2 regions of the Ancylobacter sp. IITR112 genome follow, and region 1 is predicted to be linked to the other one. Evidence: riboswitches for the same ligand, from Rfam matches in the RefSeq annotation. Region 1 holds a riboswitch; the other holds the start of a gene.
What was found. Region 1 has a riboswitch for thiamine pyrophosphate ahead of thiO (glycine oxidase ThiO). Riboswitches for the same ligand answer to the same signal wherever they lie in the genome.

Region 1 (6,971 bases):
ACCGCCGAGCCCATGGCGTGCCCGCTGGGAAAGCTGAGCGTGCGGACATCGACGAGATGGGCGACGAGGTCGGGCCGCGGACGCTCGAAGCCGAGCTTCAGCGCATAGCTGAGCAGCCCGCCGGTCGAGGTCGCCACCAGCACGAACAGCGCGGCCGCGCGCTTGCCGTCAATGGCGAGGAAGCCAGCGACGATCAGGGTGAGCAGCGTCAGTACCGTCGTCCCGCCCAGCGCCGTCACGTCGCGCATGACAATTTCCAGCCAGGGCGGGCCGAGCGGGTCGGCCGGGTCGCCCGGCGCGCGGAAGGCCAGCAGCACCGCCTCGTCGAAGGCGTGGGTCTCGCCCTCCACCACCTCGTCGGCGATGAAGGCGAAGCCCAGCAGCGCCAGCGCCGCGCCGCCCAGCGCAAGGAGCACGGCGAGCTCGGGCAGGACGAGGCCGGACAGAAGGCGCAGGCGGAGGGGTAGGCGTCGAGTCACGGGCTGCAGGAGACGGCGGGCGGAGAGAAAGGACATCGTTCACCGGCACTGAGGAAATGGGCGTTGTCGGGCCCGTCGGCATTGGAACCGATGACGGCCCTGCGGTGTTCCCTTGCTGCACATGCAGGAGGTGGTCATGTTTAAGGGCGCAGCTCTCTGGATGCTCGGTATTCCTTTGCCGATCATTCTTATTCTCTGGTTCATGGGATATCTCTAGGGCGCGCGCAGAGCCGCAGCCGGGCCCCGGCCGCGGCTGACGCGCGGCCGGGGCCCGCGCGGGCATCCGGCGAAGGGAAGGCGAGACACATACGGCGGTCATGAGCATCATCGGGACCCACAATAGCGCGCTGGTGGCGCTGTCGATCCTGATCGCCGTCGCGGCGTCCTATACCGCGCTCGACCTCGCCGGCCGCATGACCCGCACCCGATCGGCCGGGCTGGTTTGGCTTGGCGCGGCGGCGGTGGTTCTCGGCGGCGGCATCTGGTCGATGCATTTCATCGCCATGCTGGCGCTGAATGTGGGCATGGAAGTTTCCTACGGCGCCGAGCTGACGCTGGCTTCGCTGCTGCTGGCAGTGTTCGCCACCGCCCTCGCCCTGTTTGGCGCCAGCCGGCCCGGGATCGGCATTGAGGGCATTCTGCTCAGCGGCATCTTCATGGGGCTCGGTATTGTCGGCATGCACTATACCGGCATGGCGGCGATGCGGATGCCGGGCTCCATGAGCTACGACATGATCCATGTCGGGGCGGCCATTGTCCTCGCCATCTCCGCCTCCACCCTCGCCATCTGGCTCGCCTTCCGTAACCATTCGGCGCTCCAGCGGGCCGTGGCGGCGCTGGCGCTCGGCTTCGGCATTGCCGGCATGCACTACGTCGCGATGATGGGGGTGACCTTCACCAGCCATGGCGACGCCCATGATGCGGCGGCCGACGCGGCCAGGGCGGCTATGACCGGGGGCATCGACAATGCCGCGCTGGTCGCGGTGGTGACGGCCGCGACCTTCATCATATTCACCGCGCTGCTTCTCGCCGCGGCCTATGACCGGCGCGTCGCCCTGCTCGCCGACAGCGAGGCGAGCGCGTGGCGCGAGAGCGAGGAGCGCTACCGCAAACTCTATCGCCACACGCCGCTGCCGCTGCACTCTCTGGGGCCGGACGGCTGCATCGCCCAGGTCAGCGACCGCTGGCTGACCCTGCTCGGCTATAGCCGGGAGGAAGTGATCGGACGCCCGCTGACCGACTTCATGACCGAGGAATCGGCTCAGCGCCGCAACCGCGAGCACTGGCCGCGCCTTCTCCAAACGGGCGAGCTGCGCGAGGCGGAATACAAGCTCATCGCCAAGGATGGGCATATACTAGACTGTGTGCTGTCGGCGGTGGCGGAACGCGACTCCGCCGGCAATCTGACCAACACGCTGTGCGGGCTGGTCGATGTCACCGAGCGCCGCGCCACGGAGGATGCCCTGCGCCAGGCGCAGAAGCTGGAAGCGGTCGGCCAGCTCACCGGCGGCATCGCGCATGATTTCAACAATCTGCTCGCCGTCGTGCTGGGCAATCTGGAGCTCGCGGCCAAGCGCGCGCCGGACGATGCGCGGCTGCGCACCCTGCTCGGCAACGCCATGCAGGCGGCGCAGCGGGGGGCGGCGCTGACGCAGCGCATGCTCGCCTTCGCCCGACGGCAGGATCTGAAGCCGGAAGCTGTCGATGTGCCGGAACTGGTGCTCGGCATGGCGGAGATGATGCGCCGCTCCATCGGCCCGGCCGTGCGTATCGAAACCCGCTTTCCGCTCGGGCTGCCGCTGGCGCGGGTGGATGCCAACCAGCTTGAACTCGCTTTGCTCAACCTCGCGGTGAATGCGCGCGACGCCATGCCGGATGGCGGCGTCATCACCATCGCCGCACGCGAGGAGACGGTCGGCGATGGTGATGACATGGCCGAGCCGGGCCGGCTCAAGCCGGGGCGCTATTTCTGCCTCTCGATCACCGATACCGGCAGCGGCATGGACGGTGAGACGCTGGCGCGCGCCGCCGAACCCTTTTTCACCACCAAGGGCGTCGGCAAGGGCACCGGGCTCGGCCTCGCCATGGTCCACGGCCTCGCCGCCCAGTCGGACGGCCGGCTGGCGCTGCAGAGCACGCCCGGCAAGGGAACGACGGCGACGATCTATCTTCCCGTCGCCGACATCGTGCCGGCGGCGCCCGCCGTCGCGGTCGAGGATGAGAGTGGCGTGCCGGATGGCGAGGACGGCGCCCAGCGTGTGCTGGTGGTCGACGACGATCCGCTGGTTCTCTCCGCCACCGGCGCCATGCTGGAAGATCTCGGCTGCGTCGTCACCGAGGCGCTGTCCGCGCGCGAGGCGTTGGAACTGCTGGAGTCCGGCCAGATTTTCGATGTCGTCCTCACCGACCAGGCCATGCAGGGCATGACCGGGGTGCAGATGGTGGCGGTGATCGAGGAGCGCTGGCCGGGCCTGCCGGTCATTCTCGGCACCGGCTATGCCGAGCTTCCCGCCGACGCCAAGGCCGGCCTGCCGCGCCTCGGCAAGCCCTTCAGCCGCGAGGCGCTGAAGCGCGCCATCGTCGCGGCCACCCGCAAGGTGCCGAGCAATGTGGTGCCGCTGTCCCGGCGCGGCTAAAGGCGGCGGCCCGAATATTGTGGACCGCCGGTGACATTCGCCGGGCGAGTGATTATATCCAGACCGTCCGGGGGAGCCTCGTCAGGAGGCTGAGAGGCCATCATCGCGTCGGCGCGGCATGGCGACCCTTCGAACCTGATCCAGTTGACACTGGCGGAGGGAGGGAGTGCATGGTTTCTCCTCACACGAAATCGACTGATATGACAACGGTTTACCCCACGGCCAACGCCATGCGGGTGAAGGTTGTTGGCGCCGGCGTGGCCGGGCTCACCTGCGCCCACGCCTTCGCGCTGCGCGGCGCGCAGGTGACGGTGGTGGACCGCCGGCCGGGTTCGGGGCAGGGCTGTTCCTGGTATGCCGGCGGGATGCTGGCGCCGTGGTGCGAGCGCGAGAGCGCGGAGCCGCTGATCGTCGATCTCGGTTTGGAATCACAGGCTTACTGGCAGGTGGCGGTACCTGATGTGCCCAATGAGGGCTCGCTGGTGCTCGCCCAGCCGCGCGACCGCGCCGATCTGCGCCGGTTTTCCCGCCGCACCGAGCATTATCAATGGCTTGACGGGGCGGGGATCGCCGAGCTCGAACCCGATCTCGCCGGCCGCTTCGAGCAGGGGCTGTTCTTTCCCAGCGAGGCGCATCTTGAGCCGCGCAAGGCGCTTGCGGCGCTGACCCGGCGGCTGGTCGATGAGCATCAGGTTACCTTCCGCTTCGAGGCCGATGGGTTCGATGAGGTGGACGATGAGACCAGCGCGGCCGATGAGGCCGATCTCGTGGTCGATTGCCGCGGGCTGGCGGCGCGCGACACGCTCGCCGACCTGCGCGGCGTGAAGGGGGAGATGCTGGTACTCTACTCCACCGAGGTGGCACTGAGCCGTCCGGTGCGCATGCTGCACCCGCGCATCCCGGTCTATATCGTGCCGCGCGGCGACGGGCATTTCATGATCGGGGCCACCTCGATCGAGAATGACGAGCGCGGCCGGGTGACGGGGCGTTCCATGCTGGAACTGCTCGGCGCGGTCTATGCGCTGCACCCCGCCTTCGGCGAGGCGGAAATCGTCGAGATCGGCGCGGATGTGCGCCCGGCCTTTCCCGACAACCTGCCGCGCCTGCGCAAGCGTGGCAACACGATCTATGTGAACGGCCTCTACCGCCACGGTTTCCTGGCCGCGCCGGCGCTGGCGCGTCGGGCGGCGGAACTGGCGTTTGACGGGGCGTATTTCCCGGAGGTGATGGATGAAGATCATCGTCAATGGTGAGCCGGCCAGCACCGACGCCGCCACGCTGGCGGAGCTTCTGGCCGAACTCGAACTCGCCGACGCCATCGTGGCGACGGCGGTGAATGGCGACATGGTGAGGGCCGCGCGCCGCACGGCGACCCCGATCGCCGATGGCGACCGGGTGGAAATCCTCGCCCCCATGCAGGGTGGATGAACCATGGATGCGATGACCGATACGATGAGGACCGCCGGGGCCGACCCGGTGACCTTCTACGACACGCAAGTGTCCTCGCGCCTGCTGCTCGGCACGGCGCAATACCCCTCGCCGGCGATCCTCGCCGAGGCGATCCGCGCTTCCGGCACCGACATCGTCACCGTGTCGCTGCGGCGCGAATCCGGCGCGGCCAAGGCCGGCCAGAGCTTCTGGCAGCTTATCCGCGACCTCGGGGTGAAGGTGCTGCCCAACACCGCCGGCTGCAAGACGGTGAAGGAAGCGGTGACCACCGCCGAGATGGCGCGCGAACTTTTCGGCACGCCCTGGGTGAAGCTGGAGGTGATCGGCGAGGACGACACGCTGCAGCCCGACGTGTTCGGGCTGGTGGAGGCGGCGCGTATCCTCACCCGCGACGGCTTCCAGGTGTTCCCCTACACCACGGAGGATCTCGTGGTGGCGGAAAAGCTGCTCGCTGCCGGCTGCGAGGTGCTGATGCCCTGGGGCGCGCCGATCGGTTCCGGCCGGGGGCTCAACAACCCCTATGGGCTGCGCTCGCTGCGGGCGCATTTCCCCGGCGTGCCGCTGGTGGTGGATGCCGGTGTCGGCGTGCCCTCGCATGCGGCGGCGGCGATGGAACTCGGCTATGACGCCGTGCTCCTGAACACGGCAGTGGCCAAGGCCGGCGATCCCGTGCGCATGGCGCGCGCCTTCGCCGCCGCCATCGCCGCCGGCCGCGAGGCGGTGCTGGCCGATCCGATGGAGGTGCGGGACATGGCCGCGCCCTCCACCCCGGTCATGGGCCGGGCCGTTCTCGGCTCCTGAAGCTTGCGTGAGTGCGTGATGAAGCTCGATCCGTTCTATCTCATCGTCGACCGTGCCTCCTGGCTGCCGCGCCTGCTGCCGCAGGGGGTGAAGCTGGTGCAGCTTCGCGCCAAGGACATGGACGAGGCCGAGCTGCGCCGCGAGATCGCGAGCGCGCGCGAGGTCTGCGCCCGCTATGGCGCGCAGCTCATCGTCAATGATTACTGGCAGCTCGCCATCGAACTGGGCTGCGATTTCGTCCATCTCGGCCAGGAAGACCTTGCCGAGGCCGATGTGCCGGCGATGCGCCGGGCGGGGCTGAAGCTCGGCATCAGCACCCATGACGAGGCGGAGCTGGAAGCCGCGCTGCTGGCGGGGCCGGACTATGTCGCGCTGGGTCCGGTCTACCCCACCATCCTGAAGAAGATGCGCTGGGCGCCGCAGGGGCTGGAGCGGGTGACGCAGTGGAAGAAGCGGATCGGCGACCTGCCGCTGGTCGGCATTGGCGGGCTCACCATCGAGCGCGCGCCGGGCGTGCGCCAGGCGGGGGCGGACAGCCTCGCCGTCGTCACCGACGTTCTCTTGAACGCCAACCCGGAAGCGCGCGCCCGCGAATGGGTGCTGGCGACGCGGTAGGGTCTCCTCCGCTCTATGCCGCCCTCATCCCCGGGCTTGGCCCGGGGACCCAGACTTTTCCGTGCGCGCCGGCGACACAGGCGTGGCGGGGGCCGTTCCAAGCCTGCTGGGTGCCCGGGTCAAGCCCGGGCATGAGGGACGGAATGGTTCGTCATCCCGGACGACGCAGCGCGTCGATCCGGGATCGTTGTCCGGGGCAGATCGGCGCGCGATCCCGGCTCTCCGCTTCGCTGCGGCCGGGATGACGGGTGGGGGGATCGCACCGGAGCCCTACATGCCCGGGTCAAGCCCCGGGCATGAGGGGGAGCTGCCGGGGGCAGGTTGCACCCCGGCATGAGAGGCCTGCGCAAGGTGAGGGCGCGGCCTCAGCCGGCGGCCCGGCGCTGGCGCAGCAGGGCGGCGAGCTTGGCCATTTCCGGCGGCGGCTCGCGTTCGATGCGGGAATATTCCCGCCCGTCCGGCGTGCGGCGGAACAGGCCGAACTCCACCATTTCCCGCCGCAGCAGGGCGTGGTCGCCGAACAGATGCTCGGCGTTCAGCAGTTCGTTCATCCGCCGCTCGGGAAACACCTCGCCGCTCGGCAGGCGCGACCACAGCAGCCACAGGCAGAGGATCTGCTGGTTGCGCTTCTTCGGCCAGCGCACCAGCCGGCCCTGCGGATCGAACAGCCGCAGCGCCTTTTCACAGCGCGTATGGTCCGCCGGCGGAGCCGGGGGCGGCGCGGGGAGGGCGAGCCGGGCGCGGGCAGCCCGGTCGGCCCGCAGGTGCTGGAAATTGCGGTAGCCGGCGCCGCGCGCCAGCAAATTCAGCAGCTCGACATGGCCGGGGGCATGGCCGAGGGCGGCAATTCCCTGATGCAGCGTGCGGGCGAGCGCGGAAATATCCGGCGCCTCATAGGCGAGATGGAGTCTGGACATGACCTATCCTCGTTGGTGCCCTTTCGCGAGGAAATGTCGGGGTTGCCGTCTTGCGACCGGGCACAAGGACAAGT
Region 2 (6,971 bases), 2.0 Mb from region 1:
GCGCTGGAGGTCGGCTGGGTCTATGTGATCGTGCTCATCAACGAGTGGAACGCGGTGTTCTACAACGCGATCCAGGAGAAGAACTACGCCGCCTTCGTCCACCAGCTTTGGGTCTTCGCGCTCTATGCGGCGGTGGCGATCGGCGTCGCGGTGTATCAGGTCTATCTGCGCCAATGGCTGCAGATACGCTGGCGGACCTGGATGACGGAGAAATACCTCACCGCCTGGCTCGCCGACGAGACGCATTACCGCATGCGGCTGAAGGGCGACGAGGCGGACAACCCCGACCAGCGCATCGCCGAGGATATCAACTCCTATGTGAGCCAGACTCTCGGCCTGTTCCTCGGACTGCTCAACGCGGTGATGACGCTCGCCTCCTTCGCCCTCATCCTGTGGGGGCTCTCGGGCGATTTCTCGTTCAATCTGTTCGGCACCGACTGGGACATTCCCGGCTATCTCGTCTGGGCCGCCTTCGGCTATGCGGCGCTCGGCACCTATCTCGCCCATCTCATTGGCCGGGTGCTGATCAAGCTGAACTACGACCAGCAGCGTTATGAGGCGAATTACCGCGTCGATCTGGTGCGGGTGCGCGAGAATGGCGAGCAGATCGCGCTGATGCAGGGCGGGCCGGTCGAACGCGCGCGGCTGCTCTCCCGCTTCGGCCATGTGGTGCACAATTACTGGGGCATCATGATCGCCCAGAAGCGGCTGACCTGGTTCACCGCCGGCTATGGCCAGTTGTCCACCATCTTCCCGCTGGTCGTCGTCTCCCCGGCCTATTTCGCCGGCGCGATCCAGCTCGGCCAACTGATGCAGACCTCCTCCGCCTTCGGGCAGGTGCAGAGCTCGTTCTCCTTCCTCATCAACGCCTATACGACGCTGGCGGAGTGGAAGTCGGTGGTCGATCGTCTGGTCGGCTTCGAGCGCTCGGTGCAGGAGACGCAGGCCGAGGCGCTGCGCAGCGAGTTCCGCCGCGTGCCGGCGCACGGGCCGGCGCCGCTGGCAGCGCGCGCTCTGGAAGTGCGGCTGCCGGACGGGCGGGCGCTGCTGGACGTGGCGGCGCTGGATCTGGCGCGCGGCGAGCGGGTGCTGCTCTCCGGCCCCTCGGGCAGCGGCAAGAGCACGCTGCTGCGTGCCATCGCCGGCATCTGGCCGCATGGCCATGGCGAGGTGGGAATCGCGCCCGGCGCGCGGGTGCTGACCCTGCCGCAGCGGCCCTATCTGCCCTATGGCACGCTGCGCGGCGCGCTGGCCTATCCCGACCCGCTGGAAAGCTATGACGACGAGCGTCTGCGCGAGGCGCTGGAAGCGGTCGGACTGCCGGCGCTGGCGGCGCGGCTCGACGAGAGCGGGCCGTGGGCCTCCATCCTCTCCGGGGGCGAGCAGCAGCGCCTTGCCGTTGCCCGTGCCCTGCTGGTGGCGCCGGACGTGCTGCTGCTCGACGAGGCGACCTCGGCGCTGGACGAGGCGAGCGAGGCGGCGCTCTACCGCCTGCTACGGGCGCGGCTGCCGCAGACGGCGCTGCTGTCCATTGGCCATCGCTCGACCCTGATCGAGCAGCATGAGCGCCAGATCGTGCTCACGCGTGAGGGCGAGGGGCCGGCGCGACTGGTCGATCTCCCGCCGGCGCCGGTGGCGGCCTAAGCTTCAGCGCGAGGCGGCGGCGCGGGCCTCCGCCTCGATCGCCAGAGTGCGCTCCAGCAGGATTTCGTAGATCGGCCGCCCGCCCAGCGCCAGGAACACCATATGGGCGAAGATGGCGGTGATCATGACCGGCACCAGCACCGCATAGGCGCTGGTGAGTTCCAGCACCAGCACCATGCCGACCAGCGGTGCGCCGATGGTGGCGGCGAACAGCCCGCCCATGGCGGCGATGGCGAAGGTGGTGTGGGCGAGGTCCGGCAGGGTGAAGAACAATTCCAGTGTCGTGCCGTAGCAAAGACCGATCGTGGTGGCGAGCGCCAGGATCGGCGCGAAGATGCCACCGGCCACGCCGGTGGAATAGCTCGCCATGGTCATGACAAAGCGCAGCAACACCACGAAGACCAGCATGGTGAGGGGGAGATTCTCGCGGGTGAGCTGGACCGCCAGCAATTCCCCGCCCTGTGTCGCCTCCGGCCGTACGAACATGAGCACGCCGACGGTGAGGCCGACAAAGGCCGGGAAAATGTAGAACGAGGTGCGCAGGCCCAAGCGGCGCACATGGTCGAGCGACCAGACCAGCGTGCGGTTGAACACGAAGCCGGCGCCGCCGAGAATGACGCCGAGCACGGCGAAGGCGGGCAGCCAGACATAGGGGATGGTCGCGGCTTCCAGCAGCATATAGGGCTCGCTGCCGGTGAGATATTCGGTGAGGATGGCGCTGGCGATGGAGGCCAGCACCACGGCGATATAGGTGCGCGAGGAATAGGGGAACTGGCGGCGCGTCTCCTCGATGACGAACAGCACGGCGGCGAGCGGGGCGTTGAAGGCGGCGGCGAGGCCGGCGGCGCCGCCGGCGGCGAGCAGGCCGCGCATGTCCTCGCCCGACCATTTCATCAAATCGGACGCCGCCTTGGCGACGGAGGCACCGATATGGATGGTCGGCCCCTCGCGCCCCAGCACCATGCCGGAGGACAGCGAGAGCATGCCGCCAATGAATTTCACCGGCAGCACGCGATGCCAGCGCACCTCGCGCAGCCCTTCCATCGCGCCCTCGATTTCCGGCACGCCGGAGCCGCTGGCTTCCGGGGCGAAGCGGCGCACCAGCCAGAGCGACACCACCGTCATGGCGGCGGCGACCAGCGCGGCGGCGGCATAGAGCGGCAGGCCGTCGAGCCCGAGCCCGGTGTCGAGATAGGCCGGCCAGGCGGCGGTGAGCCGCTCCACCCCGACATGGAAGCCGGAACCGAGAATGCCGACCACCGCGCCGACCGCGATCGCCACCAGATGATACGCCAGATTACCCATGCCTCGCCTCGCCCTCCCTTGTGCCCCGCGCATCGGTAGCATCGGCAGGCGAAGGCTGAAAGGCGTTACGCGGCACGTCATCTCGGCTTTGCGCGCGGGCGGCGTGTCGGAAAGGCCGCAAGGCATGAATGGCCGGGCTCGGCCCGGCCAAGACGGTGGGGGACGGCGTGACAGGCGCGGGGACCCGCCCTGCCACAGCGCCCTCTAGGGCAGAACGGGCGCGTAGACCGACACCGGCTCGACCGTCTCGATCAGGCCGTGGCCCTTCATGAACGCGCCGAAGCGGGCATAGCGGCCGGCATCCAGCCCCGCCGGGGCGTGGGCGAAGCGGCGCAGCGTATCGGTCCAGGCGGTGCGGTTCAGCTCGTCGTCAAGCTTGGGGTTGGCCTTGACGAACAGCCCCCACGCCTCGTCCGGGTGGTTGAGGATGTAGATGGTGGCGTCCTCCACCGCCGCGAGGAAGCGCTTGAGGCGCGGATCGGCGAGCTTGTCCTTGTGGGTGACATAGATCAGCTCGTCGAAAACAGGCACGCCGTGCTCTTCGGGAAAGAAGGCGACGCCTTCCTTGCCCTCCAGCCGGATCTGGGTCAGCTCGAAATTGCGATAGGCGCCGATCACCGCATCGACCTTGCCGGCAATGAGCGCGGGAGAGAGGGCGAAATTGACGTTGATCATGGTCACGTCGGAGGGCTTCAGCCCGGCGCTCGCCAGCATGGTGCCGAGCAGCGCGTCTTCCAGCCCGGCGACGGAATAGCCGACCGTCTTGCCCTTGAGATCGGCGAGCGACTTCACCGGCCCGTCCTTCAGCGCCACCAGCGCGGTGAGCGGGGTGGAGATGAGCGTGCCGAAACGCACCAGCGGCAGGCCTTCCTTCACCTGCAGATAAAGGCTCGGCTGGTAGCTCACCGCGACATCCGCCTGGCCGGCGGCGACAAGGCGCGGCGGGGCGGCGGGATCGGCCGGGGCGACCAGCTCGACATCAAGGTCGTGGGCTTTGAAGAAGCCCTTTTCCTGCGCGATGATCAGCGGGGCGTGGTCGGGGTTCACATACCAGTCGAGCAGGACGGTGAGCTTGTCCGCCGCCGCGGCGGGGGCCAGCGAGAGCGACAGGGCGAGGATGAGGCCGCCGGTGCGGGCGGCAAGGTTCTTGAACATGGATCTCCTCCCAGTTGGAGACCCGGCGCGAGCTTTCGGGGGAAATCCGGCGCGGGAGTCACGCGCCGCGTGAGGCCCCACCGTCGCTCCGTCCCTTCGCCGGCATGACCCGGATCAGGTTCAAAGGGTCTGGCGGCTGCCATCTCAGCCCCTTGGCCTTTCGGCCGGCGGGACACCCCTCGGACATGCGCAGGCTAACAGAGCGGCCGGGCAGGGGCAAATGGGGGCGTTTGGGTCCCGCGCGGCGTCGCCCCCGTGTCCGCCCTCATCCCCGGGCTTGACCCGGGCACCCAGTGACCGGGAGCGCGGTGGAAAGTCTGGGTCCCCGGGTCAAGCCCGGGGATGAGGGAGCGTTTTGGGTCCCGTCCGCCCTACTCCCCCCGCCACCCCCCGCCATAGACGATGCGTTCCACCCCGGCGAAGCGGGCGTGGCGGGTGAGCTCAGTGTCGAGCGCGTCGAGCCGCCCTTTGGTGGCACGCACGCCCGGCTCCAGCCACAGCCGGCGCACATCGAGCGTGCCGGCCTTGCGGTCCGCCTTCATGTCAAGGCGCCCGACCATCCGGTCGCCCTCCAGGATCGGGAAGACGTAATAGCCATAGACGCGCTTTTCCGCCGGCACGAATACCTCGATGCGGTAGGAGAAGCCGAACAGCCGTTCCGCCCGGGCGCGGTCGCGCAGCAGCGGGTCGAACGGGCTCAGCACCCGCAGCCGTGACGGCGGGGCGGGCAGCGAGGCGAACAGGGAGGCGCTGCCGGCGAAGGCGTGCGAGGCGCGGGGCTTGCCGTCTACGCCCTCAAGGAGCACCGGCTCCAACCGGTCGCGGTTCGTCTCCACCCAGGCTTTCGCCTCGGCCGGCGTGACGAGATCCCAGAAGGCGGCGATCTCGCCATGGGTGGCGAAGCCGAGCCGCTGCAGCGCCGAGGAACACGCCCAGTCGATGAACGCGGCCTCATCGACCTCGGCCTCGCGGTGGCGGGCGGGGATGACCCGCTCGGTGAGGTCATAGACCTTCTGGAAGCCCTCGCGCCCGGCAATGGCCAGCGCGCCGGTGCGCCAGTGATATTCGAGCGCGGTCTTTTCCGGGTGCCAGTTCCACCAGCCGCCGGGCGGGCGCTTCTCGGCCTCGAAATGCCGCGCCATCAGCGGGCCTTCGCGGCGCACCCGTTCCAGCACATGGTCGACATAGGTCTCGAAGCCGTTCTCGTGCCATGAGCGCCAGCGCGCGGCGAGCGTCGCTTTCGCGCGGGCGAAGCGGTGCTTCCAATAGGGGAAGAAGGCGCTGGGGATGATGGCCGCGTCATGCGTCCAGTGCTCGAACAGCGCATGGTCCTTTTCCAGCAGCGCCGTGAGATGCTCGCGCCTGTAGCTGGGGTTGCGGGCGAACAGGATGTGGTGATGCGCCCGCTCCACCGTGGCGATGCTGTCCACCTGCACGAAGCCAATCGTCTCGATCAGTTCCAGCAGCCCGGCCTTGCTCAACGCCCCGCGCGGGCGGCTGAGGCCCTGGGTGGCGAGGAAGACGCGGCGTGCATCGGCATTGGCGAGGCGAATCGTCATGGCACCATCATAGGGCGCGTTTGCGCAGGGCATCAGTTCCTGCCGCCGGCGATGAGCGGACCTCTTCGATGGCGGCGAACCCGCCTCGTCCCGGTGCTACCGCGCCCTCCGAAACACGCAGATTCCAATTTTCGCAATCTTCCCGACGACACGCATAGGTGGTATCATGATCCAATAATACAACCTTAGGAGGATGATATGAACAACCAGAAGATCAGCTATTACCGGGCTCGGCTGGAAGAGACGTTTCCGGAGCAGACGCGGCTTCTCCGTGCCGCGCGCAGCGATGAAGAGCAAATCGAGATCTACGGCAAGATTGTTGCGGAGGCGCGTAACGATCTGCGAGTGAAGATTGCCGCCATCAACCACCAGATGCGCACGACGAACGTGGAGTCATTGCTTTCCTCGGTCGGCAATCATCACGATCGCCAGGCGGTTTCGACGGCTTTCGACGCGATGAAATACTTCGCCGAGCTGGAGGACACGTCCGAGACGGCGGTTGTTGCGCTGAACCCGGACCTGCTGGCCACGCTTGTCGCCGCCGAGGGCTCCGCAATCGAGGTTCAGGTTCAAAAACTGCTCGATGGCGTCGAGCGTCTGTCGAAAATGACCGGCAACGACGCGATCCAGACCGCCCTTCAGATCGTCGGATTCAGTTCGGTAGCCATCGGTGCCGTCGCCGGCGCCGTCACCTTCTATCAGCTGATGACCCTCAGCGGTGCTTTCACCGTTACCTGCACGGTGGCGGGCGTCGTGGCCGCGACGGTTGCCGTGGTGGTTGCCATTGCCGCTTTTATCGTTCTGTCGGTGCTGATTCCGATCATCTATTTCATGCAGAAGCCGTCGGTGTGCGTGGTGTTTCTCATCAATGAGCTGAACGGCGGACCGGATCTCAAGGGAAACAAGGTCGACTTTTCCCAGGAATACAACGTTCACGGAAAGCCCGCCGTCATCACAAGCTCCATTCCGGGCGCCTATATCTCGCCCGTCGGCACCTATGCCTATGGCGGCTTCTTCCTCACGACAAAAAAGGACAATGCGCTGGTCGGTACGCAGTATGGCTTCAGTCTGACCTGCGAGTACAATTCGACCGGTAAGACCAGCCCGACCAAGAAAGTGACGTTTGCGTTCGGTGTTGCCTGCCCGCTGGCGTTCGGGAGCAATAATTGTTATTGCGGATTCGAAATAACTGCGGAGCAGGCGGCCAACAGCACGGCCTCGGAAGACAAGCTGAGCTACAAGGCCACGAACGCCGATGGACTTAACCTTGCCATCAACTGCAACTCGGGCAGCGGCAGCGTGGCGTAT

Region 2: it holds a riboswitch for thiamine pyrophosphate, as region 1 does, so the genes downstream of both, AAC979_RS02335 (ABC transporter substrate-binding protein) here and thiO (glycine oxidase ThiO) in region 1, are expected to answer to the same signal.

What each region holds. Positions count from the first base shown of each region.
Region 1 is NZ_JBGCUS010000001.1:2,540,091-2,547,061, reverse strand. Features, by position in the region: gene AAC979_RS12215 (phosphatase PAP2 family protein) at 1-515, opposite strand, end outside; gene AAC979_RS12210 (MHYT domain-containing protein) at 797-3,115, shown strand; TPP riboswitch at 3,175-3,294, shown strand; gene thiO (glycine oxidase ThiO) at 3,346-4,368, shown strand; gene thiS (sulfur carrier protein ThiS) at 4,346-4,543, shown strand; gene AAC979_RS12195 (thiazole synthase) at 4,547-5,365, shown strand; gene AAC979_RS12190 (thiamine phosphate synthase) at 5,384-5,980, shown strand; gene AAC979_RS12185 (DUF2087 domain-containing protein) at 6,346-6,897, opposite strand.
Region 2 is NZ_JBGCUS010000001.1:530,726-537,696, forward strand. Features, by position in the region: gene AAC979_RS02325 (ABC transporter ATP-binding protein/permease) at 1-1,644, shown strand, start outside; gene clcA (H(+)/Cl(-) exchange transporter ClcA) at 1,648-2,949, opposite strand; gene AAC979_RS02335 (ABC transporter substrate-binding protein) at 3,154-4,104, opposite strand; TPP riboswitch at 4,179-4,294, opposite strand; gene AAC979_RS02340 (winged helix-turn-helix domain-containing protein) at 4,476-5,663, opposite strand; gene AAC979_RS02345 (hypothetical protein) at 5,862-6,971, shown strand, end outside.